Linked DNA regions of Terriglobus albidus. The protein of the gene in region 1 interacts with the protein of each later gene in a pairwise test. Links are inferred from orthologs where the notes say so. Each region holds a gene or a part of one and is shown in the gene's direction. Other genes may lie near its edges. The genes, in order: FTW19_RS19720 and priA.

Evidence for each region.
Region 2: the proteins of FTW19_RS19720 (region 1) and priA interact in binary tests that used the Escherichia coli proteins (3 or more experiments, as listed by UniProt). The link is inferred for Terriglobus albidus from one-to-one orthologs.

What each region holds. Positions count from the first base shown.
Region 1 is NZ_CP042806.1:4,936,011-4,947,225, forward strand. What follows is about bases 5,587-8,303. They hold FTW19_RS19720 (single-stranded DNA-binding protein), read left to right. Parts: upstream 5,587-6,571; coding sequence 6,572-7,036; downstream 7,037-8,303. Other genes in these bases: cyoE (heme o synthase), read left to right, coding at 5,587-5,677; FTW19_RS19710 (DUF420 domain-containing protein), read left to right, coding at 5,677-6,240; FTW19_RS19715 (hypothetical protein), read left to right, coding at 6,278-6,502; cyaY (iron donor protein CyaY), read left to right, coding at 7,124-7,453; FTW19_RS19730 (glycosyltransferase family 2 protein), read left to right, coding at 7,499-8,269. Outside these bases: FTW19_RS19680 (ThiF family adenylyltransferase), read left to right, coding at 1-733; FTW19_RS19685 (RNA polymerase sigma factor), read left to right, coding at 1,048-1,695; FTW19_RS19690 (hypothetical protein), read left to right, coding at 1,696-2,007; trpE (anthranilate synthase component I), read right to left, coding at 2,185-3,681; FTW19_RS19700 (hypothetical protein), read left to right, coding at 3,867-4,595; more of cyoE, read left to right, coding at 4,721-5,586; FTW19_RS19735 (SDR family oxidoreductase), read right to left, coding at 8,365-9,108; FTW19_RS19740 (LysE family translocator), read right to left, coding at 9,219-9,836; FTW19_RS19745 (IS4 family transposase), read left to right, coding at 10,148-11,215. UniProt on the Escherichia coli protein: Plays an important role in DNA replication, recombination and repair. Binds to ssDNA and to an array of partner proteins to recruit them to their sites of action during DNA metabolism. Acts as a sliding platform that migrates on DNA via reptation.
Region 2 is NZ_CP042806.1:6,070,971-6,082,576, forward strand. The notes cover bases 652-3,759. They hold priA (replication restart helicase PriA), read left to right. Parts: upstream 652-1,013; coding sequence 1,014-3,506; downstream 3,507-3,759. In the rest of the region: FTW19_RS24260 (polyprenyl synthetase family protein), read left to right, coding at 1-599; FTW19_RS24270 (site-2 protease family protein), read right to left, coding at 3,789-4,790; FTW19_RS24275 (HU family DNA-binding protein), read right to left, coding at 4,839-5,108; dcd (dCTP deaminase), read left to right, coding at 5,288-5,842; FTW19_RS24285 (response regulator transcription factor), read left to right, coding at 5,982-6,596; FTW19_RS24290 (lipid-binding SYLF domain-containing protein), read left to right, coding at 6,899-7,591; FTW19_RS24295 (two-component system sensor histidine kinase NtrB), read left to right, coding at 7,655-9,262; FTW19_RS24300 (lysophospholipid acyltransferase family protein), read left to right, coding at 9,403-10,332; FTW19_RS24305 (UDP-3-O-(3-hydroxymyristoyl)glucosamine N-acyltransferase), read left to right, coding at 10,463-11,398; FTW19_RS24310 (hypothetical protein), read left to right, coding at 11,402-11,606.

The sequences.
Region 1 (11,215 bases):
CTCCCAGATTGCCATTCACGCACACATTGCGGACCTCGTCCCCGGCAATATTCATGAACTTCTCAACGGCGCGCAGATTGTTCTGGATGCCACCGACAACTTCGAGACGCGCTATCTGATCAACGACTATTCCATCGAACAGACCGTTCCCTGGATCTATGCGGCCGCTATCGGCTCCTATGCCGCCAGCATGAACATTCTTCCGGGACAGACAGCGTGCCTCGCCTGCCTCTTTCCCAAGCCGCCTTCAGGCACGGTCGAGACCTGCGATACCGCCGGCATTCTTAATACCGCCGTCAACTTCGCTGCGTCGCTGCAGGTGACCGAGACCCTGAAATATCTCACCGGCGATCTGAATGCCATGCGCCGTACCCTGCTCTCTTACGATCTGTGGACCAATGAGCGCGGCGAAATCTCTTCGGCCAGGCCGGATTCCGAGTGTGAGGTCTGCGGTAAGCGGCAATTTGTTCACCTGGCCGGTGAGGCTCGTCCTCACATCACGCTCTGTGGCCGGAACTCCGTCCAGATCCACGAGCACAACCGGCCCGTCGATTTCGCCGAGCTGGCGGCGCGCCTGGCGCCCCACGGCACGATCCGTTCCAACGAGTTGCTGCTGCGATTTGAACGCCCGCCGTTTACGATCACGGTCTTTCCCGATGGACGCGCGCTGATTCAGGGCACCACCGATCCAGTGCAGGCCCGTACTCTCTACGCCCGTTATATCGGCTCGTAGAGCATTTTTCCTGTAGCCGGGTATCCCGGGAGGAGCGTGCGTCGGCATTTTCATTGAGAAAAACGCCAATAGATGCACAAGCCCTGCTCTACGCCTACAGGAAAAAAGCTTTATCGCTCAATGTTTTGCTGCGTTTCGCCGAAGGCCGGATGTCTTCGTCAGGCAACTCACACTTCTATCGTGGCCTCTAACAAAGTAAGCCACCGAAGGCGTCAGTTTGTTTTCAGCCAATCGTACCGCCATGCTGTACTATTGGTGTCCTGGCGCATGACTTTTATGCACGTAACCCGGTTCCACGAAGCCATAACAACCCTATGCAACTTCAAGGCAGGACGATGACCCAGACCAACGCGACGCCAGGCATGTTTAAGCGTAATCCGCCCATCGCCGGCGAGGCAGATGCCCTGGAGCGGGCCAAAAACGGTGACCCCGACGCATTTGCCAAACTCTATGCGCTTCACAAGCGGCGCGTTTACACGCTGTGCCTTCGTATGCTCGGCAATGTCTCTGAAGCCGAAGACATGACCCAGGAAGCGTTTCTGCATCTCTTTCGCAAGCTCGGCAGCTTCCGTGGGGAGAGCGCGTTTTCGACCTGGCTGCACCGTCTGACCGTCAATCTGGTGCTGATGCATCTGCGCAAGAAGGGGCTACAGCTCGTCTCACTTGAAGAGACCATCAATCCCAGCGAAGAAGATGCACCGAAGCGTGACTTCGGCACCGCTGATCCCCAGCTTTCCGGCTCCGTCGATCGCGTCGCGCTCGAACGCGCTATTGCTACCCTTCCCCCGGGATATCGTCTGGTCTTCGTGTTGCATGACATCGAAGGCTATGAGCACAATGAGATTGCCGCCATGCTTGAGTGTTCTACCGGCAATTCCAAATCCCAGTTGCATAAGGCCCGCCTCAAGCTCCGCGAATTACTTAAGCAGAATGAGATGGCTGCCCGGCAGGAGGTTGCTTAAGTGTCCGATTCCACACCAATCCGCACGATCGATTGCGCGGAGTTCCAGGAACAGCTCCCAGAGCTCTTTGCTAACTCCAAGGGAGGCAGGCTCTCGGACGATCCCGTTTATGCGACGCACCTGAGCACCTGCCCGACTTGTGCAGCTCTGGTTCGCGACCTGGAGTACATCGCAGAACAGGCCCGCATGCTGCTTGATCCTGGCAGCGATATCGATCCTTCCGAAGATGTCTGGAATAACATCCAGACGGCGCTGGCCGCCACGAACGGGGATGAAGGCGGCGGCAAACCGAACGGTCATTCACCGCACTGATCGCGTTTCAGCAGATAAGAAAAGCGCGCAGCGAATGCTGCGCGCTTTTTCTGTTTGAACCTCGTTTAGCGCATTTTTCCTGTTGCCGGGTATTCCGGGAGTAGCGTGCAGCGGCGTTTTCATTGAGGAAAACGCACAAGCCCTGCTCTACACCTACAGGAAAAATCCTCTAGCTGCTTAGGATTGCGTCCTGGCTCGCTCAATTGCCCGCACCACTGCGCGCGCCTTGTTTACGCTCTCCTGGAACTCCTTCTCCGGCACGGAATCGGCCACAATGCCGGCGCCGGCCTGGATATGCCCCTCTTTGCCATGCATGAACAACGTACGGATCGCGATGCAGGAGTCGAGATTTCCGGAGAAATCCGCATACAGCACACTGCCGCCGTATACGCCACGGCGTGACGGCTCCAACTCCTCGATCACCTCCATGGCGCGGATCTTCGGCGCACCTGATAGAGTGCCCGCGGGGAAGCAGGCACGGAAGGCGTCCATCGGGTTGAGGCCATCACGGAGGGTACCTTCGATCGAGCTGACCATATGCATGACATGCGAATAGCGCTCGACAAACATCAGATCCGTCACCTTGACCGATCCGAACTCGGAGACGCGGCCCACGTCGTTACGGCCCAGGTCAACCAGCATGACATGCTCAGCAACCTCCTTCGGGTCCTGGCGCATATGCAGCTCCAGCGCGAGATCCTCCGCCGGGTCTTCCGCCCGTGGCTGCGTGCCTGCAATCGGACGGTACTCCACCTTCGATCCGTGAACGCGCACCAGCAGTTCCGGCGATGAGCCGACGATATGCGCCGGAACACCGTCCATCGGGAAACGGAGAAAGTACATGTACGGGCTGGGATTGACGATACGCAGCGAACGATAGACCTCAAAGGCATCCACACCCGGGGTGACGTCGAAGCGTTGCGACAGAACACACTGGAATATGTCGCCCGCGGCGATATATTCCTTCGTCTTTTCCACAGCCTTAAGGAACTGAGCCTTGCGGGTCCGCGGCTTGATCTCGAGCTTCGCCTCGTTCTTCCGCTTCCGCGTCCGTTTCAGTGACGTATGCAGGCGTTTTTCCAGCGCATTCAGCCGGCTCTCAGACCGCTTGTACGCTGTCGTCGGAGAGGTTTTCGTCACGTCCGCGGTCACAATCAGGTGGATCGCCTTCTTCACATGGTCGAAAGCCAGCACCTGATCGAAGAACATCAGGCAGGCATCCGGCACATGCAGCTCGTCTGTGGCGAGCTCCGGCAGGCGCTCGATCTGACGAACGACGTCATAGCTGAAGAAGCCCACAGCCCCCGCGGTAAATGGAGGCAGGCCCGGCAGCTTGGCCGGTTTATGTGCCGTCAATGCCGCTTTCAGCTCTGCGAAGATATCGCCGGTGAAGTTCCGCGTCCGCTTCCCTTCCGTGACGGTAATCGACGTTCCGCGAGAGGTCATGCGGCGATACGGCTGAATGCCGATGAAGGTGTAGCGGCCAATGCGCTCGCCGCCTTCAACGGACTCCAGCAGAAATGCCTCCGGCTCCTCGGCGGCAATGCGCAGGAAGGCGGAAACCGGAGTCTCGAGATCGGCGGTCACCGTGCGGTAGACCGGAACCAGGGTGTGCGATTTCGCCAGACGGACGAAATCCTTCTGCAATGGAAAAGTTGTAGCGTCGGACGGCATCAAGGCTTATGGTAAATCTGCCCTGCCGGAAGGGCTTGGTAAATTCCCAAAATCCACAAAGGACGAATGCTAGAGCATTTCTCCTGTTGCTGGGTAGCCCGGAAGGGGAGTGCAGCGGCGTTTTCATTGCGGAAAACGCCCATAGATAACGAATCTCTACACGACACCTACAGGAGAAATGCTTCATGGCAACGACTGCTGTGGCTGTAAAACGGCCGGTACATCCGGACCGTATCTTCTTTCCCATGCTGTGCGGCTTGATGCTTCTCCTGGTTTGGTTCGGATTCTCAAAAACCTACTACGCCGCTGGCATGGTCCACGCCAAACTTCCCAGCCCAACCATTCACGTACACGCCATCGCGGCAACATTGTGGTTGATTACCCTGATTATCCAGATCGGCCTCGTCTCCGCCCGCAAGGTGAAACTGCACATGACGGTAGGTCTGTGGGGCTTCAGCCTGGCGGCGGGCTGGGTCGTCATCGCCATGGCTGCGGCTCTGGACGCGTTACGGCGCAACATGTCTCCTCCCGGCTCAGGTCTCGATCCGCTGACCTTCTTTATTGTTCCAGTCACAGGTGCCGGACTTTTCGCATGGTTTGCCGGATGGAGCTACCTGGCCCGCCGCACGCCCCAGGCGCACAAGCGGCTGATCATGATCGCAACCATCGCCATTCTGGATGCCGCCGTCGGCCGCTTTCCGTACACGGTATGGCCCAGCCTGACCGGTCTGAAGCAGTCACTCGTGCTTTTCGTACTGCTCGCCGCCATCATGGTCTACGACCTCATCACGCTGAAAAGAATCCATCGCGCTACCTGGATTCCGGCCCTGGCGCTCATCGTGGTGCACCTGACACGGATTCCGTTCGGACAAACTCACCTCTGGATGCGGTTCGCGGCAATGTGCCAGGGTTAGGGCGTATTTCGAGAAGCAGCTACCGCAGAATCTGTCCGAAAATCGGCTGCTACGGCAGCCGATTTTCTATATGGGCTCCCACTGAGGCCCTGTAGCAGAAATCAGCGCGGTATCCTAGAAGGAGCGTGCAATCTCCGGCAACAACTCAGGATCTGACGGGCTCCGCCGCGGCCTCACGGTTTCGCGAGTGGATGATGGACTATGCGGAGCTGTTCAAGGCCCGTGTCACCCTGCTCGTCGTCATCACCGGCGCCGCCGGCTTCTATCTGGGCTCGCTCCGCAGCGGCATCAGCCCCTTCAACATGGGCCTGCTCAACACCCTGGGCGGCATGGCCGTGGTTACTGCAGGCTCCGCGGCGTTGAACGAGGCCCTGGAGCGCCGCAGCGACGCACAGATGCGACGCACAGCGCGTCGTCCCATGGCAGCCGGCCGTATCGGTCTGCTGCATGGCCTGCTTCTGGGGTTCGCTGCCGTCTTCTTCGGGTCGATGTTCCTGGCGCATGAGACCAATCTTCTGACGGGTACCCTCACGCTCATCACCGCTGTCGGCTACGTCGGAATCTATACGCCGTTGAAACGTATGACCACGCTGGCGACCTTCATTGGAGCCTTCCCGGGCGCCCTGCCGCCGCTGATTGGCTGGACAGCCGCCCGCGGCATGATCGAGTGGCCCGGTGTCGCCCTGTTCGCTGTGCTCTTTGTCTGGCAGTTCCCGCACTTCATGGCCATCGCCTGGATGTACCGGGAAGACTATGCCAGCGCCGGCATCAAGATGACGCCCGTCGTCTCGCCCAACGGGCTGACGACCGTGGCCCAAAGCCTTTTCTACGCCGTACTCATGATTCCCGTGAGCTTGTGGACGACATGGCTGGGAGTGACCGGAATTCCCTACTCCATCGCCGCAACCATCCTGAGCCTTGGCTACCTGTGGTACACGGTGCGCTTCGCCAGGATTCTGAAAGAAACAGACCCACTGAAATCGCGAGCCTATGCACGCGATCTGCTGAAAGCGTCTGTCATCTATCTGCCGCTGTTGCTGGCGGCCATGATGCTGAACGCCCAGGGAAGGATCTTCTTCTAATGGCAACAACTCCTGCCGGAGCTCCTAGAATCCACACGCCGGCGAGCGTGATCTGGACGATTATCGCGGTCAGCGCCGCTGCCAGCGCCTTCATCTTCTGGCTTGTCTATTTCCACCAGCCGGTCGATATGGCAGGCACACAGCTTGCTTTTTTGCCGGCACTGAATGGCTTGCTGAACGGGCTCAGCGCCATCTGCATCCTGATCGGCGTGCGCTTCATCATGGCCAAGAAGGTCAAGCAACACCGCACGATGATGTTTGCGGCGTTCTTCTTTTCCACACTCTTCCTGGTCAGCTACCTGGGCAATTTTGCATTGCATGGCGAAACCAAACTGCCGATCGCGCACACTGGCGGCGTCTGGTGGACTTACCTGTTGCTTCTGATCTCGCACATTCTTACCAGCGTGGTTGCGCTGCCGATTGTGCTGATTACCTTCTTCCTGTCGCTGACAGAACGCTTTCCACAGCATCGTGCTCTGGCGAAGTACACCTACCCTCTGTGGATGTACGTCTCGGTCACTGGTGTCGTGGTTTACCTCATGCAGGCGGCGATCAGGCGCTAAGGATATTGCACCTAACGGTGATGTGCGAATTCGAGAGATGAAGAAAGACACGAAAACCCTGTTGCAGTACGGCGGCGGCATTCTGCTGGTGGGACTTCTGTCCGCGTTGCTGACGGCCACTGTCTTCGGTGGACTTACGCGGCAGGGCCCTCATACCAATACGGGCTGGCTTGGCCTGATGGTAGCCATGTGCTGCCTGCCGATGGGTTGCCTGCTCTTCCTTTTGGGGATGGCAAAGTGGCTCAAAGATTTGAGGGAATAGGATTTGAGGGAATAGTTCGATCCTAGTATCCTCGGTGCAACCGATTAGAGAGAGAAGTGGAGAAACGATATGGCGCGTGGTGTAAATAAAGTGATCCTGTTGGGCAATGTGGGTAAGGATCCCGAGATCCGCTCGACCCCCAGCGGCACGATGGTGGGAACGTTCGGCCTGGCCACAGCCGAACGCGCGAAAGATCAGACTGGCAACTGGGTTGATAAGACCGAATGGCATAACCTTGTCTGCTTCGGCCGCACCGCGGAGATCGTTCGCGACTACGTCAAGAAAGGCACACAGCTTTTCGTCGAAGGCAAGATCCAGACGCGAAGCTGGGATGACAAGGAAAGCGGACAAAAGAAGTACCGCACCGAGATCCTGGTGAATGAGCTCACGCTGCTTGGTGGCGGCGGTGGTCAGGGCGGTCAGGGTGGTGGCAACTACTCTCGCGGCAATACCGCCAGCTTTGGCTCCAGCTCGCCTGCACCGGTGGACGACTTCGCCGGGACCGGTATTACCGACGACGATATCCCTTTCTAAGCGGAATTTTCTCCGTTCCTTTCGCCGCGCCCGGCCTCTGTGCCTGGCGCGGCTTCGTCTTTGGCCGGGGATTGGTAGACTGAAACCATGCTGGACGAAGCCGCATTTCGCAGGGAGAGTGACAACGCTCTCGAGAGCCTGAAGCAGGCGTTAATTGAAGCCGAAGAAGATGGCGGCTTCGAGGTGGAAGAGAAGAATGGCGTGCTGAATGTTCTCTTTGAGGACGGCAGCGCAAAGTTCGTCTTTACCCCAAATACGCCTGTCCGCCAGATCTGGATCTCGGCTCTGTCGACCTCGTTCAAGCTGGAGTGGCACGATGGCCAGTTTGTGCTGCCAAAAACGGGCGAAGCACTGCAGCCGCTGACGCAGCGCCTGCTGCGCGAGCACCTCAGCGACGATTCCATCGTGCTTGGCTAATTTTTATTACCCAGATCGCCCGGGCGCGGTTAGTCTGAGCGTACGATGACGCTTTCTGTCGCCATCATTACCCTGAATGAAGAAGAGAACCTCCGCCGGACTCTGCCCTCGCTGCAGTTCGCCGATGAGGTCATTGTGGTGGATTCCGGATCCACCGATAAAACCGTCGAGCTGGCTCGCAGCTTCGGCGCCAAGGTCTACGAAGAACCCTGGAAGGGCTATGCCGGACAAAAGAACTCGGCGATTGCCAAGTGCACTGGGGATTGGATCCTTTCGCTCGACGCCGATGAACTGGTAAGCCCAGAACTCGCCGAGCAGTTGCATATTCTGCTGCCATCTAACCCTCCTCACGACGCTTACTATCTGCCGCGCAGGAACGTCATCTTCGGCCGCTGGATCAGGCATGGCGGCTTTTACCCGGATAGCAAGCTTCGACTTTTCCGTCGCGGCGCTGCCACCTTCGGTGCCCGCCTGGTGCACGAGACGATCACCTTTGAGGGAGAATCGGATGAGCTGGAAGGCGCACTGGTTCACTATCCCTATCCCACCATCGCCGACTTCGTGGAACACATGAACCGCTATAGCGGGCTTGGTTCGGAGATGCTCGCCCAACAGGGCGTGGTCAGCCGCGGGTATCTCACCTTCGTCTGGAACGTGGTCATCCGGCCATTGCTTCAGCTGAAATGGAACTTCTGGTTCCGCCTCGGCTTCCTCGACGGCCGCGAAGGCCTGATGCTCCACCTCTACCATGCCGCCTATGCGAGCTGGAAGTATGCGAAGGCGTGGGAGGTCGGGAAAAAGAAAGTTGCCAGTTAACAGTCTCCAGTTGCCAGTTTAAGAACGACGCCGCGGGAAGACATACACAGTGTCTTCCTGCGGCTTTTACTGGCGACTGTAAACTGGCAACTGCCTTACCAAGGCAGCGTCTGGTCCATATGGAAGTAGCCGCCTGTCGGGCCGTCTGCGGACAGTGTGGCGAGGCGTACTGAGGTTTTCGCGCCGTCAGGAATCTCCATCGGAGCGGCACTAGTGCCCATGTCGGTCTTGACCCAACCGGGATGAGCGGCGTTGACCTTGATCGGCGTATCCTTCAGCGCCGCCGCCAGATGAATGGTGTAGGAGTTCAGCGCGGCCTTTGAAGCGTTATACGCAACCATCTTGCTGCCGTAGATCGGCGAGGCCGGATCGGCGTGCAGCGTGAGTGACCCCAGAATGCTGGAGAGATTCACAATGCGCCCGGCAGGGCTCTTGCGGACGAGTGGCAGTAGTGTCTGCGTCAGCTCAATCAGGCCAAAGAAGTTGGTATCGAAGACATCGCGCAGCTGTTTCTGTGTCACGGTCGGCGCTGTGTTCGCCATCCAGTCGTCACCGCCTTCACTGACACCGGCGTTGTTGATCAGGATGTCGAGTTTGCCGAAGGTCTTATCGAGGAAGTCGTACACCTTCGGGAAATCGGAGGAGCGGGTAATCTCCAGCACAACAGGATAGGCATCGATACCGGCAGCCTTCAGCTTCTGCGCGGCGCCATCGGCCTTCTGCTGGTCGCGGGCGGCAACCACGACAGTGATTCCCTGCTCGCCGAGCTGTTTGGCGGTCTCAAAACCTATCCCTTTGTTTGCTCCGGTAATGAGCGCAACTTTCTTCGTCTCTGCCATGGCATCTCTCCTTGTAGTACCTGTTGTAGGTGCGAGAGGTTAGATCACGATAAAACCGAAAGAGATGCAAGGATCTCTCTGTAGTGAGACTACAAACTCTCTAGGCTTTTTTAGTCTCCAAACGCAACCTTCAGACCTACACCAATGAAAGTAGTCCCGGCGAGGCGATCAAGCCACACGCCTGCCTTTGGGTTCCGCTTGAGCCACGCGCCTACTGTTCCGGCAAAGATGCCGATCGTGCTGAAGACGAGGAAGGCCATCATCATGAAGATGCCGCCGAGAATCATCATCTGGATTGCCGGCGAAGGTCCATTCTTCTGCACGAACTGCGGCAGAAAGACAAGGAAGAAAAGCGTCACCTTAGGATTCAGCATGTTGCCGATCACACACTGACGGAAGACCAGCCAGAGCGACTTCTTCGGTGCATTCCCTGCTACCGAGAGCGAGCCGCTACGCCAGCTCTTAATGCCGATCCAGAACAGGTAGGCCGCGCCGGCGTACTTGATCATCTGAAACGCAACCGGTGAGGCCCGCAGGACGGCGGCCAGACCTACAGCCGCAATGGTCGTGTGGAAGATGACACCGAAAGCAAAGCCGCAGGCAGCGACAAAGCCGGCCATACGTCCCTGTGAGATGCCGCGAACAAGAACCTGAATGTTATCCGGCCCGGGCGCGATAGCCAGAATAAAGACCGCGCCAATATAGAGGGTCAGTTGGGAAGCGTGCATACCAGAACCCTACCAGTTGAACGTCTCTGCTTGCCAGCAGAATGAAACAAGGCGGGTTCAGCAGAGTCTTCCCAGAACGTATGGCCTGTTCGAACGTAGTTCGAACAGGGTGGGAGCCGTGGGCTTCAGCCCACGGTTTACAGCCCTGCACAAGAATGGGCTTCAGCCCTGGGCCTTTGCTCGGCAGAATCGAGAGACCCAGGGCTAAAGCCTAATGTCACTTACTTTGTACCTGTGAGTTGAAAAATTGTGTGCAGGAGAGGGAGATAAGAAGCAATCTGTAAGAGCTCTGGGAATCGCGTCAGGTCTGGATGGAGATCAAGGCGGAAGCAGAAAACCTACTGAAGCTGTTTGAACGGGTTGTTCCTGTTATCTCGTGGGGGGAATTTGGCGGTGGTGGCCAAATCTACACGTTGCCAGTAGTGGTGGAGATGATGTTGCTGCAGCGTCTGAGTGAACACGGGACGCAGCAGGAAGCTGTTCATGCGCTGTTGGGTGGTCGTCTGGATAGGCTGCTACCCAACAGCAAGCGCGTGCAAGGGGGACGTATTTCAGCCAACACTGGCGGCTACGCCCGGGCATGTGGGCGAATCAGCCCCGAGACGGTGGAACAGGTCTGCGATCAGACGTTGGCCGCACTGAGCGATCAGATCGAAGCGGAGGCGAAATGGGGTCGCCCGGTGCTGCTGCTGGATGGCAGCAGTGTGCGCCTGGAGCATACAGCCGATATCTTGAAGGCATTTCCAGCGGGCCGAAACCAGCACGGTCTCGGTCACTGGGGGATCATGAAGTGGGTCTGCCTGCATGATGTGCGGACAGGGATCGCACAACGTCCAGCCTGGGGACCGATGTATGGACCGGAGGCGGTGAGCGAGCAAAACCTTGCGAAGAAGGTTCTGAGCCGGGCCCCCGCCGGCAGTGTGATTATCGGGGATGGCGGCTTCGGGATCTTCGCTTTTGCGCAGGAAGTGATCGGCAGCGGGCATCAAGCTCTGTTCCGTCTGAGCAAGGCACGGGCCCTCTCCCTGGGAGGTAAATCTCTGCCGGCTCAGGGGGAGTTTTTGGTGTGCTGGAAACCCAGCGCGCAGGAACGCAAAAAATACCCAGAGCTGGCGGATGCTGAAATAAAAGGCCGCTTGATCGTGCGTTCGGCCAAGGGTTTTCGCGACAGCCTCTATCTGTTCACTACGCTGGAGCAGGAGGCCGACGAGATCGTCGCTCTGTACGGAGAACGCTGGAATCTGGAACTGGATCTCAGAACCCTGAAGGGAACTCTGCGGCTGGAGCACCTGCATGGCAAAAGCCAAGCTGCGGTAGAGAAAGAGTTGCTTATCGCCGTCGTAGCCTATGGGTTGGTCAGGGCTTTTATGGCCACCGCC
Region 2 (11,606 bases), 1.1 Mb from region 1 along the record:
AGGAGCAGAACTTCCATATCCTCGACCTGCTGATTTCACTGACCCAGCAGATGGTCGAAGGTGAGCTGCTGCAGATGCAGAAGCTGGGCCACCTGATCAACGAGGAAGAGTACTTCGACCTGATCTTCCGCAAAACCGCCTGCCTCTTCAAGGTCTCCATGCAGCTCGGCGCGACTCTCGCTGGCGCTCCGGACGCGATTGAAGCCCAGCTCGGCGAGTACGGCCGCAATCTCGGCCTGGCCTTCCAGATCATCGACGATGTGCTGGACCTGACCGCGACCGAGTCGACCCTGGGCAAGCCTGTCGCCAGCGACCTTCGCGAAGGCAAGGCCACCCTGGCCGTGATCCACGCCCTGGAGCGTGGCACCGGGGCCGACCGCGAAGCCATCCGCACGGTACTGGCCGACCGCAGCTTCCAGCGCGTCACGCATTCACAGATTCTGGAGATCCTCGGACGGCACGGCTCGCTCGAGTACGCACACGACACCGCCCGCGCCTACGCCGAGGCGGCTCGGCTCTCCATCGCCGACCTGCCCGACACCGACGCCAAGCGCGCTCTGCTATGGGTGCCGGCTTACGTCGTCGACCGCGACCGGTAAATAAGCACTATCTTTTCGGATCTGTCATCCTGAGCAACGCGGGGTCCCCGGTCAGCTTTGCTGACTGGGGTGACAAAGCGAAGGACCTGCTTTTCTTGCCCTAAGTAGAAGCCTGGTGATCGTCGATCTCTTGTTTTGTCATTTCGTAGCGTAGCGGAGAAATCTGCTTCTCCAATACATGCCCTCAGCGGCTAAAGCCGCTTCCTTCGCAGCTCAACTCCGGCATGGCTGAAGCCATGCCCTTAAGCAAAACCGTTGCGCACCGCGCAACTAGTTCGCACCTGCGGTGCGAATGCCTCGCTTAAGGGGACGGCTTCAGCCGTCCCGTGAAAACGCTCCATAGACGGCGGCTTTAGCCGCTGAGGGCAAATCCCACCCCACATATCCGCACCCAATCCTCGTACCCTAGAACCAGTGTCCCGCTTCGCCGACATCGCTCTACCCGTCCCTCTGGACCGCCCGTTTACCTACGCGGTAAATGGCGTCGTGCCGGCTGTCGGAGCCCGTGTTCTGGTTCCCTTCTCCGGGCAGAAGCTGATGGGCATCGTCGTCAAAGTCCATGACACTCCTCCACCTCCCGAGGTCGAGACCAAGCCGATCCAGCAGGTGCTGGATGCAGATGCCGTACTCTCCCCTGAGCAGATGGAACTTGCCGGCTGGATCAGCAGCTACTACCTGGCGCCGCTGGGCGAGGTGCTGCGCGGCATGTTGCCGCTGATGGCGGAAGTCCGCCGCGACATCACCTATCGCATCAGCGAGACAGGACGCACCATTCTCTACCAGGGAGCCGAGCTGGGCTCCTCCCGCCGCAGCAAGCTCTCACCCGAAGACCAGAACCGCGAGTACGCTGTCCTGAATTTGCTGGAAGCCGGCGATGCGCTGCGGCCGGGCCGCATCCGCTCCAGCACCGGCGCCAACAAGGCCCTGCTGGAAGGCATGGTGCGCAAGAAGTGGCTGGTCCGCGAGACCGTCGCCGAGCAGCGCGATGCCCGCCGCATGGAGCGTGTTGCGGTCCTTGTTCCCGATGCCCGGCTTCCCAAGCTGAACGCCAACCAGATGCGTCTGCTCTCGGAACTCGCCGCAGTCAACGGAAGAATGAAGCTCACCGACCTGCGTGGGCTTCCTGTGCCACAGACAACGCTTGGCACCCTGGTCCGCCGCGGCCTGGTCACCATCGAAGAGGTGCCAGAGAACTTCCATCTGGGAGCGGTCCACGCACCCGGCAAGAAGCACGCTCACGAACATACGCTGAATCCGCAGCAGCAGGCGGCCGCTGACGCCATCATTGCCGCGTTAGACAATCCCCCAGAGCAGTTCCAGCCCATCCTGCTCTATGGTGTGACCGGCAGCGGCAAGACAGCGGTCTACTTCGCTGCCATGCAGGCCGCGCTCGATCGCGGCAAGGCCGCTATTCTGCTGGTACCGGAGATCGGCCTCACCCCCGCCATGGCCGCGCAGCTTTACGCAGCCTTCGGATCGCAGGTAGCCCTGCTGCACTCGCAGCTCTCGCCCGACGAGCGCGCCGAGCAGTGGCATCGTATTCGCCGCGGCGAAGCTCCTATCGTCGTCGGTACACGGTCGGCCATCTTCGCTCCGGCGCCGAACCTCGGGCTCATCCTCGTAGACGAAGAGCATGACGGCAGCTACAAGCAGGAAGAAACGCCGCGTTACCATGCACGCGACACGGCCATCATTCGCGCCCGCCTGAACGGCGCGGCTATCGCTCTCGGCTCCGCCACGCCATCGCTCGAGAGCTGGCACAACGCCCAGCGCGGCAAGTATGCGCGCGTCGAAATGCCGGATCGCGTCTCCAACCGCCCACTGCCCGAGGTCGAGCTCATCGATATGCGCGCCGAGTTCCAGCAGACCGGCGCGGACCAGATCTTCTCGCGCACGCTGATCGAAGAGACCCGAGCCACACTGGAGCGCGGCGAACAGGTCATCATCCTGCTCAACCGCCGTGGCTACAGCTTCGTAGTGATGTGCCGCTCCTGCGGCGAAAAGATCGAGTGCCAGAACTGCGCCATCGCCATGACCTATCACAAGCATGGCCGCGCCGATGAGATGGACGATCACGCACGGGCCGGGCAACGTCTGGAATGCCACTACTGCGGCTTCCGCCGTACCGTCCCGCAGGTCTGTCCGCACTGCCAGTCAGAACACCTCTACTACCTGGGCGCAGGTTCACAGCAGGGCGAAGAGCGGCTGGCCGAGATCTTTCCCAACGCGCGCATCGGCCGCATGGACCGCGACACCGTGCGTGGCCGTGCGGACATGGAACGCCTGCTCACCCGGCTGCACTCCGGCGAGATCAATCTCCTGGTCGGCACACAGATGATCGCCAAGGGACACGACATCCACGGTGTCACGCTGGTCGGCGTTGTCGGCGCCGACTTTGCTCTCGGGCTGCCGGACTTCCGCGCTGCAGAGCGTGTCTTTCAATTGCTCACCCAGGTCAGCGGCCGCGCCGGACGCGGCGACAAACCAGGACGCGTCGTGGTGCAGAGCTATCATCCCGAGCACTACGCCATGAAGTTCGCGCAGCAGCATGACTTCCACGCCTTCGTGCAGAAAGAGCTGCAGTACCGGCGATGGATGCACTATCCCCCATTTACGGCGCTGGCAAACCTGGTCATCCAGTCTGACCATCTGGAGCAGGCAGCGGGATGGGCAGCAACGCTCGGGCGCTTCCTGGAGAAGATGTCTCTGCCGAAGGTGCGCATCATCGGTCCGGCAACAGCTCCGCTCTCTCGGATCAAGAGGATCTATCGTTTCCACTTTGTGTTGAAGTCAGAGAGTCGTGCGGCGTTGTCCGAAGCGCTGAGGGCCATGCTCGCGCATGCAGCCGAACAACAGATACCACGCGCGGCACTGATCGCCGACGTCGATGCGGTTCACTTGATGTAAATCGGGAATCGTTTCAGGACATATGCGTGGCTAAAACTGGTGGGAGCAGCGGGCTTCAGCCCGCTGATACAGGCTCAACAAGTAAATGGGCTTTAGCCCTGGGCCTTCTCTGCGCGTCAGGAGAAGGCCCAGGGCTAAAGCCCATTTCTATATTGAACCGATAGACCGTGGGCTAAAAGCCCACGGCTCCCACCGGATCGAGCTCCCGCTCGATACTCCCACATAAGCTCCGCGTATGTGGGGCACCCGGTGTATGGGTCTAATTCAGATTCCTCGAACGCCCTACCGTCCCCATGTAATGCGCGAGAACTCAGCCACCAGGCTTGCATCGGCGAAGGGCTGCAGCGAGAAACAGAGCAGGAAGATCACACCGCAGACAGCAATCACGCCAACCTGCCACGGCTCCATCTCATCGTCGAGCGGAACATTCGGATGTTTCATTGCGGGCAGCATCAAGAGCATTGCCCATAACAGCCAACCGATCCAGTAAACAGTTCCCAGCAGCATAAGCACGCCAATGGTGATCTGCGTACCAATGTGGTGTGCTTTGGGAGAGATGGCGTAAAGGATATGGCCGCCATCAAGCTGTCCGGCAGGGATGAGGTTGACGGCAGTGATCAGCACGCCTACCCAGCTTGCCACCACCATCGGGTGCGGAACGATGTTATAGATATCCGGCAGCGAGTGATTCGCTCCCTGCAGCAGCACATGAAAGATCTGCAGCAGTAGCGGCGGATTGAACCGAACGATTGAAGAAGCAACGGGCTCCGGCCTGGAGTTCGCCAGGCCCACCCATGTGGTGACGATTGCAACCAGGAAGCCCGCAATCGGGCCCGAAGCTCCGATCAACAGCAGTGCGCGGCGGGAGCGGATGCGCGACCGCAATCGGATCACGGCGCCCACCGTGCCACTGAGTGTCGGCGCCGGTAACAGATACGGCAGCGACGCACGCACGCCCACATAACGGCAGGCAGCATAGTGCGCGAACTCATGCGCCAGAAGAATGGCCAGAAGCGTCAGGGAGAACGGCAGCCCCAGCGGTAGAAGGTTCAGATGCCCAGCGATCCACACGTGGGGAACGATATCTTCGCTGCTGGTCAGTGGCGGCTTGCCCTGATTGAAGTTGACCATGTAGCGCATGCCGAGCGCCGTAGTCGTGAACAGGGTCAAGAGAAACAGCAGCAGGTGCACCCAGATGGGCGAGGATGCCGGACGCCGCGCAGCACTTACCTGTGGTGTCTCAACAACGGGTTCGGCAACAGGATTCAGGAGGCCGGCACTCATAGAACCACAAGCTTCCTATGGCTGCAGCGACGCCTGGAATGCCCAAACTCAGCCAATGACCTGAAGGTCCTTGCCGGGCTTGAAGCGAACTGCTTTTCCTGGAGTAATGCTGACCTCGGCGCCAGTCCTGGGATTACGGCCGATGCCGGTCTTGCGCGGGCGCACGTTGAAGACACCGAAGCCGCGAAGTTCAATCCTGTCTCCGGCTGCCAGAGTCTGCTTCATGGCATCGAAGATAGTGTCGACAGCCGCCTCGGCTTTCGTCCGGGGAAGGCCGGTTCGATCCACAATCCGCTGAATGAGATCTTGCTTGATCAAGAAGGATTGCCTCGCCGCCATGGAATTCTGCACGGGCTCGGAAAGACGCCATATGCATGTGCTGATGGTAGAAAGCGTTGAAAAGATTGTCAACGCGCAGCCCGTCCCGTAAGATTGCCTTTTCCGGCTCCCTTTAAAAGGGGCCTGGAATTTGTTATCGAAGGAGATTCACCCCAGACATGTCCATCAAGAGCGACCGCTGGATTCGGCAGCAGGCCATCGAACACGGAATGATTCGCCCGTTCAGCGAGAAGCAGGTACGGGAAGGCGTTATTTCCTACGGACTGTCGTCGTACGGCTACGATCTCAGGGTCTCCGATGAATTCAAGATCTTTACCAACGTCAACTCGGCCATCATCGACCCAAAGCAGTTCGATGAGCGTTCGTTTGTGACGGTACAGGCGGAATCTGTCATTGTTCCGCCGAATTCCTTTGCGCTGGCACGATCGATTGAGTACTTCAAAATCCCCCGTGACGTACTGACTATCTGCGTTGGTAAGTCTACGTACGCTCGATGCGGCATCATCGTCAACGTGACGCCGTTCGAGCCTGAATGGGAGGGTTTTGTGACCCTTGAGATCTCAAATACAACCCCTCTGCCGGCGCGCGTCTACGCCAATGAGGGCCTTTGCCAGATTCTCTTCTTCCAGTCGGATGAACGCTGCGAGGTCAGTTATGCCGATCGCGGCGGAAAATACCAGAACCAACAGGGGATTGTCCTACCGAAACTCTAAGGTTCATCCACTGGTCTCTGTTGTCGTTCCCAGGCAAAGCACGAATTTCCTCGTGTTGTGCCCGCAGCCCTTGTTGAGTAGAAATCACTGCGGAAATATGACACTAGCGTCCAAGAATCACCCTTTCCGTTTGGGTCTGATGACGACGGATCTCGTACGCCTTGCCGGCCTCGAGGCAATCTTCGAATCATCGAGGATTGAAGTCGTCCGAATCGCGATCCCCGGCGGCTTCCGAGAGGACGAGATCTCCGTCCTCATCATCGACTCTCAGGCAACGGAGCATCCGTTCGTCCTGCTGGCATCCCTCGCACGCACGCATCCCTCGCTGCTCACCATGGTTCTGGGTGATCGCACGGATCAGGAATATGTCGAAAAGGTCATCGCTGCGGGTGCGCGCGGTTATCTGACCTACTCCGCGTCAGAGCGAGACTTCCAGATGGCGATCGATGCCGTACGTGAAGGCTCCATCTGGGCGCCCCGGAAGGTACTGGCGAAACTCATCAGTCAGGCTCCAACCAACAGCCGAACTACCCCTGAGCCGCCGGAATTTACCCCGCGAGAACTTCAGGTTTTGGAGTTACTCACCGCCGGACGCTCGAATCGTGAGATTGGCCTCTCCCTCGACATTGACGAGTCTACGGTCAAAGCACACGTCGGCCGACTCATGAGGAAGGTGGGGGTGGCGAACCGTATCTCATTGACAATGTTCGCGATGCAGCACCTGTTCCCGATCTCCGGAAGGAAAAACCGGTAACTTTGGCCTATTTGCAAATTAGTAAACTTTTTTAGCACTTACGTCGATAGACCTCCGTACCGTTGCGTACTCTCTCGTAACCACTCAGAGTAATCACAGCAACACAGACCTGGGAGAAGCGGGGCTGACGGATACGGGACCCACCGGGAACGCAGCCCCCATTTTTTTACCCCCCTACTTCTCCTCACTTCACCCAATCACATCCAGCTTTCTTCGCACTTGTTCCTTCGGGACAACTTCTCTAATTGCCCGTCCATCCATTCCAATAGGACGAGGCGCTTGCGCCCGAAAGGAAGAACAACATGAAAAAGTTTGCAGCAGCACTGTGTGGCACGCTGTTGACCCTGGCTCCACTGGTTCACGCATCCGACAACTCCAAAGAGCTGGAGCGCCTTCAGGCATCCGAAGGCGTACTCAACGAGATCATGGCCACTCCGGATAAGTCGATTCCACAGAGCATTCTTGCCAGCGCTTACTGCGTCACCGTGATTCCTTCGTACAAGAAGGCTGCCTTTGTTGTGGGTGGACAGTACGGCCAGGGTGTTACAACCTGCCGCACCGGCCACGGCTGGTCTGCGCCTGTCTTTGTGAAGCTGACCGGCGGCAGCCTCGGTTTTCAGATCGGCGGTCAGGCAACCGATCTGGTCATCATTGCGATGAACCAGAAAGGCATGCAGGACATGCTGAAGAATAAGTTCAAGATCGGTGGCGATGCCGCGGCGTCAGCCGGCCCCGTGGGCCGCAACGCGCAGGCCGGAACGGACTGGAAGCTCAACGCCGAGCTGTTGACCTATTCCCGCTCCAAGGGACTGTTCGCCGGCATCGATCTGGAAGGTGCGTGGTTCGAACAGAATTCGGACGATACCCGCGATTTCTATGGATCGGCAATTCCCTTTGAGACCATCCTGAAGGGAAATACTCCTACTCCTCCTTCGGCTCATCCATTCGTCGCAACCGTGGCGAAGTACTTCGTGACCGCCAAGGCATCCAAGTAACCTCTCTTGCATCTCAACAAGTGAGGCCGCCTCTCTGGCGGCCTCACTGCTCTTCTGACTATTATGTCTGCCGCCGCACACATTACGATCTTACGGGAACAGGGCGATGCCTCGCGCCTGCTCGCAGAAGCAGGTCTGTCTCTTCTTCGTGCAACAGAGAGCACGCAGGCATTGTGCTTTGCGGTCGATACCGGGCGCACTCTCAGCGCTGCAGACGCAGGGGTTCTGCTGTATCGTCCATCTGACACCGGCTCGGTGTGGTGTGCGGAACCAGGCGCATCTATGACGCCGCTTGCTGCCGACTTCCCTATACCCGATAAAGTCATTCGCATCGATAACATCAGTACTCGCTTCGGCATACCTGCTCTGCCGGAAAAGATTTCCCGCAAAGCGTTTCGCAGCTTGCTGGCAGTTCCATTGCCGTGCACCATCGGCGCGGGAGCCCTCGTTTACATCAGCGGTCGAACCGCCGCCTTTTCCGAGGAAGGTGTGTTCTCGATCGGCGTGTTGGCATCGCAGACGGCGGCTTGCCTGGAAACCATCCGTTTACGGAAACAACTCGTCCTGCACGCCGGCGAGCAAAAGGAACATGCCAAACGTCTGAGTGAGCTTGCGGCGATTGTCACTTCATCCGACGACCCGATCCTGAGCAAGGACCTGAACGGCATCATTGCAAGCTGGAATGACGCGGCAACCCGCGTATTCGGGTATCGCCCTGAGGAGATGATCGGGCAATCCATCCTCAAGCTCATCCCACCGGAGTTCCATGCCGACGAGGAGCTTATTCTGAGCAAGATCAGAGCGGGAGAACGGATCGAACGCTTTGAAACCACGCGCTTGGCCAAGAGCGGAGAGCGGATTCCGGTCTCCCTGACGGTCTCGCCGGTCAAAGATGAAACCGGCAAAATCGTCGGCGCCTCGAAGATTCTTCACGACATCTCCAACCGCAAGCGGATGGAAGAGTCGCTCCTGCAGGCCGAGAAGATCGCAGCTACTGGACGGATGGCCGCCACCATCGCACATGAGATCAACAATCCGCTGGAAGCCGTGGTAAATCTGCTCTATCTGTTGCGGCCAATGGTGACCGATCCCCAGGGCATGACCTATCTCGAAACCGCGGAGAACGAGCTCGCTCGCGTCTCTCACATCGCCAAACAGACCCTGGGCTACTATCGCGAGCACTCTTCAGCGAAACCTACCTCCATCTCCGACCTGGTGGAGAATGCTCTCAAGGTCTATGAGCCACGTTGCAAGGCCTATCGCATCACGCTGGAGAGGCATCTGGAGTCAGACCGGAAGATTGTGTTGCGCCAGGGCGAGATGCTGCAGGTGATCTCAAACCTCATCACCAACTCTCTCTATGCCATGCCCCAGGGCGGCACCTTGACCGTTTCGGTGCAGGACGTCTCATTCCCCTCAGATGGAGTTCAGCTGCGCGTCAAAGACACGGGCATTGGTATTCCAAAGGAGAACCTCGAACGCATCTTCGAGGCGTTTTTCACCACCCGCAGCACCATCGGCACGGGGATCGGCCTATTCGTCGCAAAGCAGTTCGTGGAAGGGCACGGCGGGTCTATCCGCGTGGAGAGCAGCATCGCCCCTGAGAATCACGGAACCACCCTTGGGATCTTTCTGCCCATTCACACGTCTCACGAGCTACAAAGCCTGTAGGCCCGGTGTCGACACGGCATGGAGCGTTTTCCTGCAGGTGTAGTGCCTCCGCATCGTATGGGCGTTTTCCGCAATGAAAACGCCGCTGCGCGCCGCGTCTGGGATACCCAGCAGCAGGGAAAACGCTCTAGACTGTTGTTTTGGCAACAAGCACGAACAAATCCGCGACCTTTCGCCACTGGCTTGAATTCATTCCCCTGTGGCTTCTTGTTGGCGCCCTGCGCATCCTGCCCCGCTTTCTGGCACGGATCGTCGGCGCTGCCGTGGGTGCTGCGGCATTTCATCTGCTCTCCCGGCTTAGAAAAACTGGAATCCGCAACCTGGAGATCGGCTTTCCGGCGATGCCTCCCGAGGAGCGGGAAGGCATTCTGCGCTCACTCTACCGGCACCTCGGATGGCAGCTCGCGGAGTTCTGCCAGATGGCGGGATACACCGCCCAGCGCGCCAGCCAGTTCATCCGCTACGACGGCCTGGATAACTACCTGAAGGCTCGGGACAAAGGCCACGGCGTGCTGATCATCACCGGCCATCTGGGAGCATGGGAGCTCTCAAGCTTCTTCCATTCCCTGCGCGGCTTTCCGATGGCCATGGTGATCCGGCGTCTGGACAATCCGCTGGTCGACAGATTCGTCAACGGAATCCGCTGCATGCACGGCAACCGTGTCCTTCACAAAGATGACTCCGCCCGCGGTCTGCTGCGCGCCATGCATCAGGGAGAAACGGTCGGCATCCTGATGGACACCAACATGACGCCGCCCCAGGGCGTCTTCGTTCCATACTTCGGGACCCAGGCATGCACCGGCGCAGGCCTGGCACGCGTCGCTCTCAAGACCAATGCCGCCGTGCTGGCGGGCTTCCTGTTATGGCATGAAGCAGAGAAACGCTATGTACTGCACTTCGGTCCGGAGATTGAGCTGACCCGCACCGGCGACCACGAGATGGACGCAATCACCAACACCGCTCGCTTCACCTTGGAGATCGAACGCTATGTGCGCGAATATCCTGACCAGTGGCTATGGGTGCACCGCCGCTGGAAGACACGGCCTGAAGGAGAAGCGAAGCTTTATTAAACCCAGGACGTGTCCTCAAACTCCTGCCGTCAGCGTTGCGTGCGAAAATTGGTCCAGATGAGGCGGAGGCCGAAGGCTGTGGCGGGGGCCACAGTCGAAGCTGACAATGTAAAGTACGGAGGCACACCTCATGTTTGACCTTTCGCAGCTAGCAGCGAAGATTACGGCCTCCGGCTGTCCCACCTTTGCCTCGGCCGATGAGGGCCCGGGTGAGATCGCTCGCGTTTCTGCTATCAGCAAAGCGACGCCGGATGCTGTCGTCTTCGCCAGTGATGAAAAGACGCTGGAGGCTGCTCTGCTCTCGGCAGCCGGGGCAATTCTGACTAAGCCTACGCTCGCTGCCGAGATCTCCGACCCTCGCATCGTTCTGACCAAAGATCCGCGGCTTGCCTTTTCCCTGGCAGCGCAACATCTCCTGGCTCCGCAGAGGACGGAGATTCATCCCTCTGCCGTCGTGGATGAGACCGCCACTATTGGGAAGGGCGTAAGCATAGGCCCCTACACCGTCATTGAGGCGCGAGTGAGCATCAGCGATGGTTGCGTCATCGGGCCTCGCGTCACCATCCATGCGGACACGATTCTTGGTGCTCGCTGCGTCATTCAGAGCGGCGCCGTTCTCGGCTCCTTTGGCTTCGGCTATGCACGCTCCTCTTCCGGAGCCTATACGCTGTTTCCCCAACAGGGGACGCTGACCCTGGAGGACGATGTCGAGGTGGGCGCAAACTCTACCATCGATCGCGGCGCTCTGGAAGAGACCCGCATCGGCCAGGGCACAAAGATCGACAACCTGGTGCACATCGGGCACAACTGCCGCATCGGAAAGCACGTAGTCATCGCGGCGCAGACAGGCATCTCCGGAAGCTCCGTGGTGGAAGACGGAGCGATCCTCGGGGGACAGGTCGGTATCGGCGAAAAGGCCATTGTCGGCCCCGGAGTCATTCTGGGCGGCGGCGCCGGCGTACTCTCGAATAAGAAGCTCTTCGGAGCCAACCAGGTCTTCTGGGGCCGTCCGGCCCAGCCGCTGAAGCAATATTTGCGAGACCTGGCCAAACTGCGGAAGGATTAGGGCATGCTCGTCGTCATCGGCGGACACACACGCAATATCGGCAAGACCTCTGCCGTCTGCGAGTTGATACGCACCTTCCCTGCCCTGCACTGGACCGCGGTCAAGATCACGCAGTACGGCCACTACGTCTGCTCCGCCGATGGCGAGCCATGTGACTGCCAGACAGCCGACCACACCATCGCTCTGACCGAAGAACGCACCTCGACCT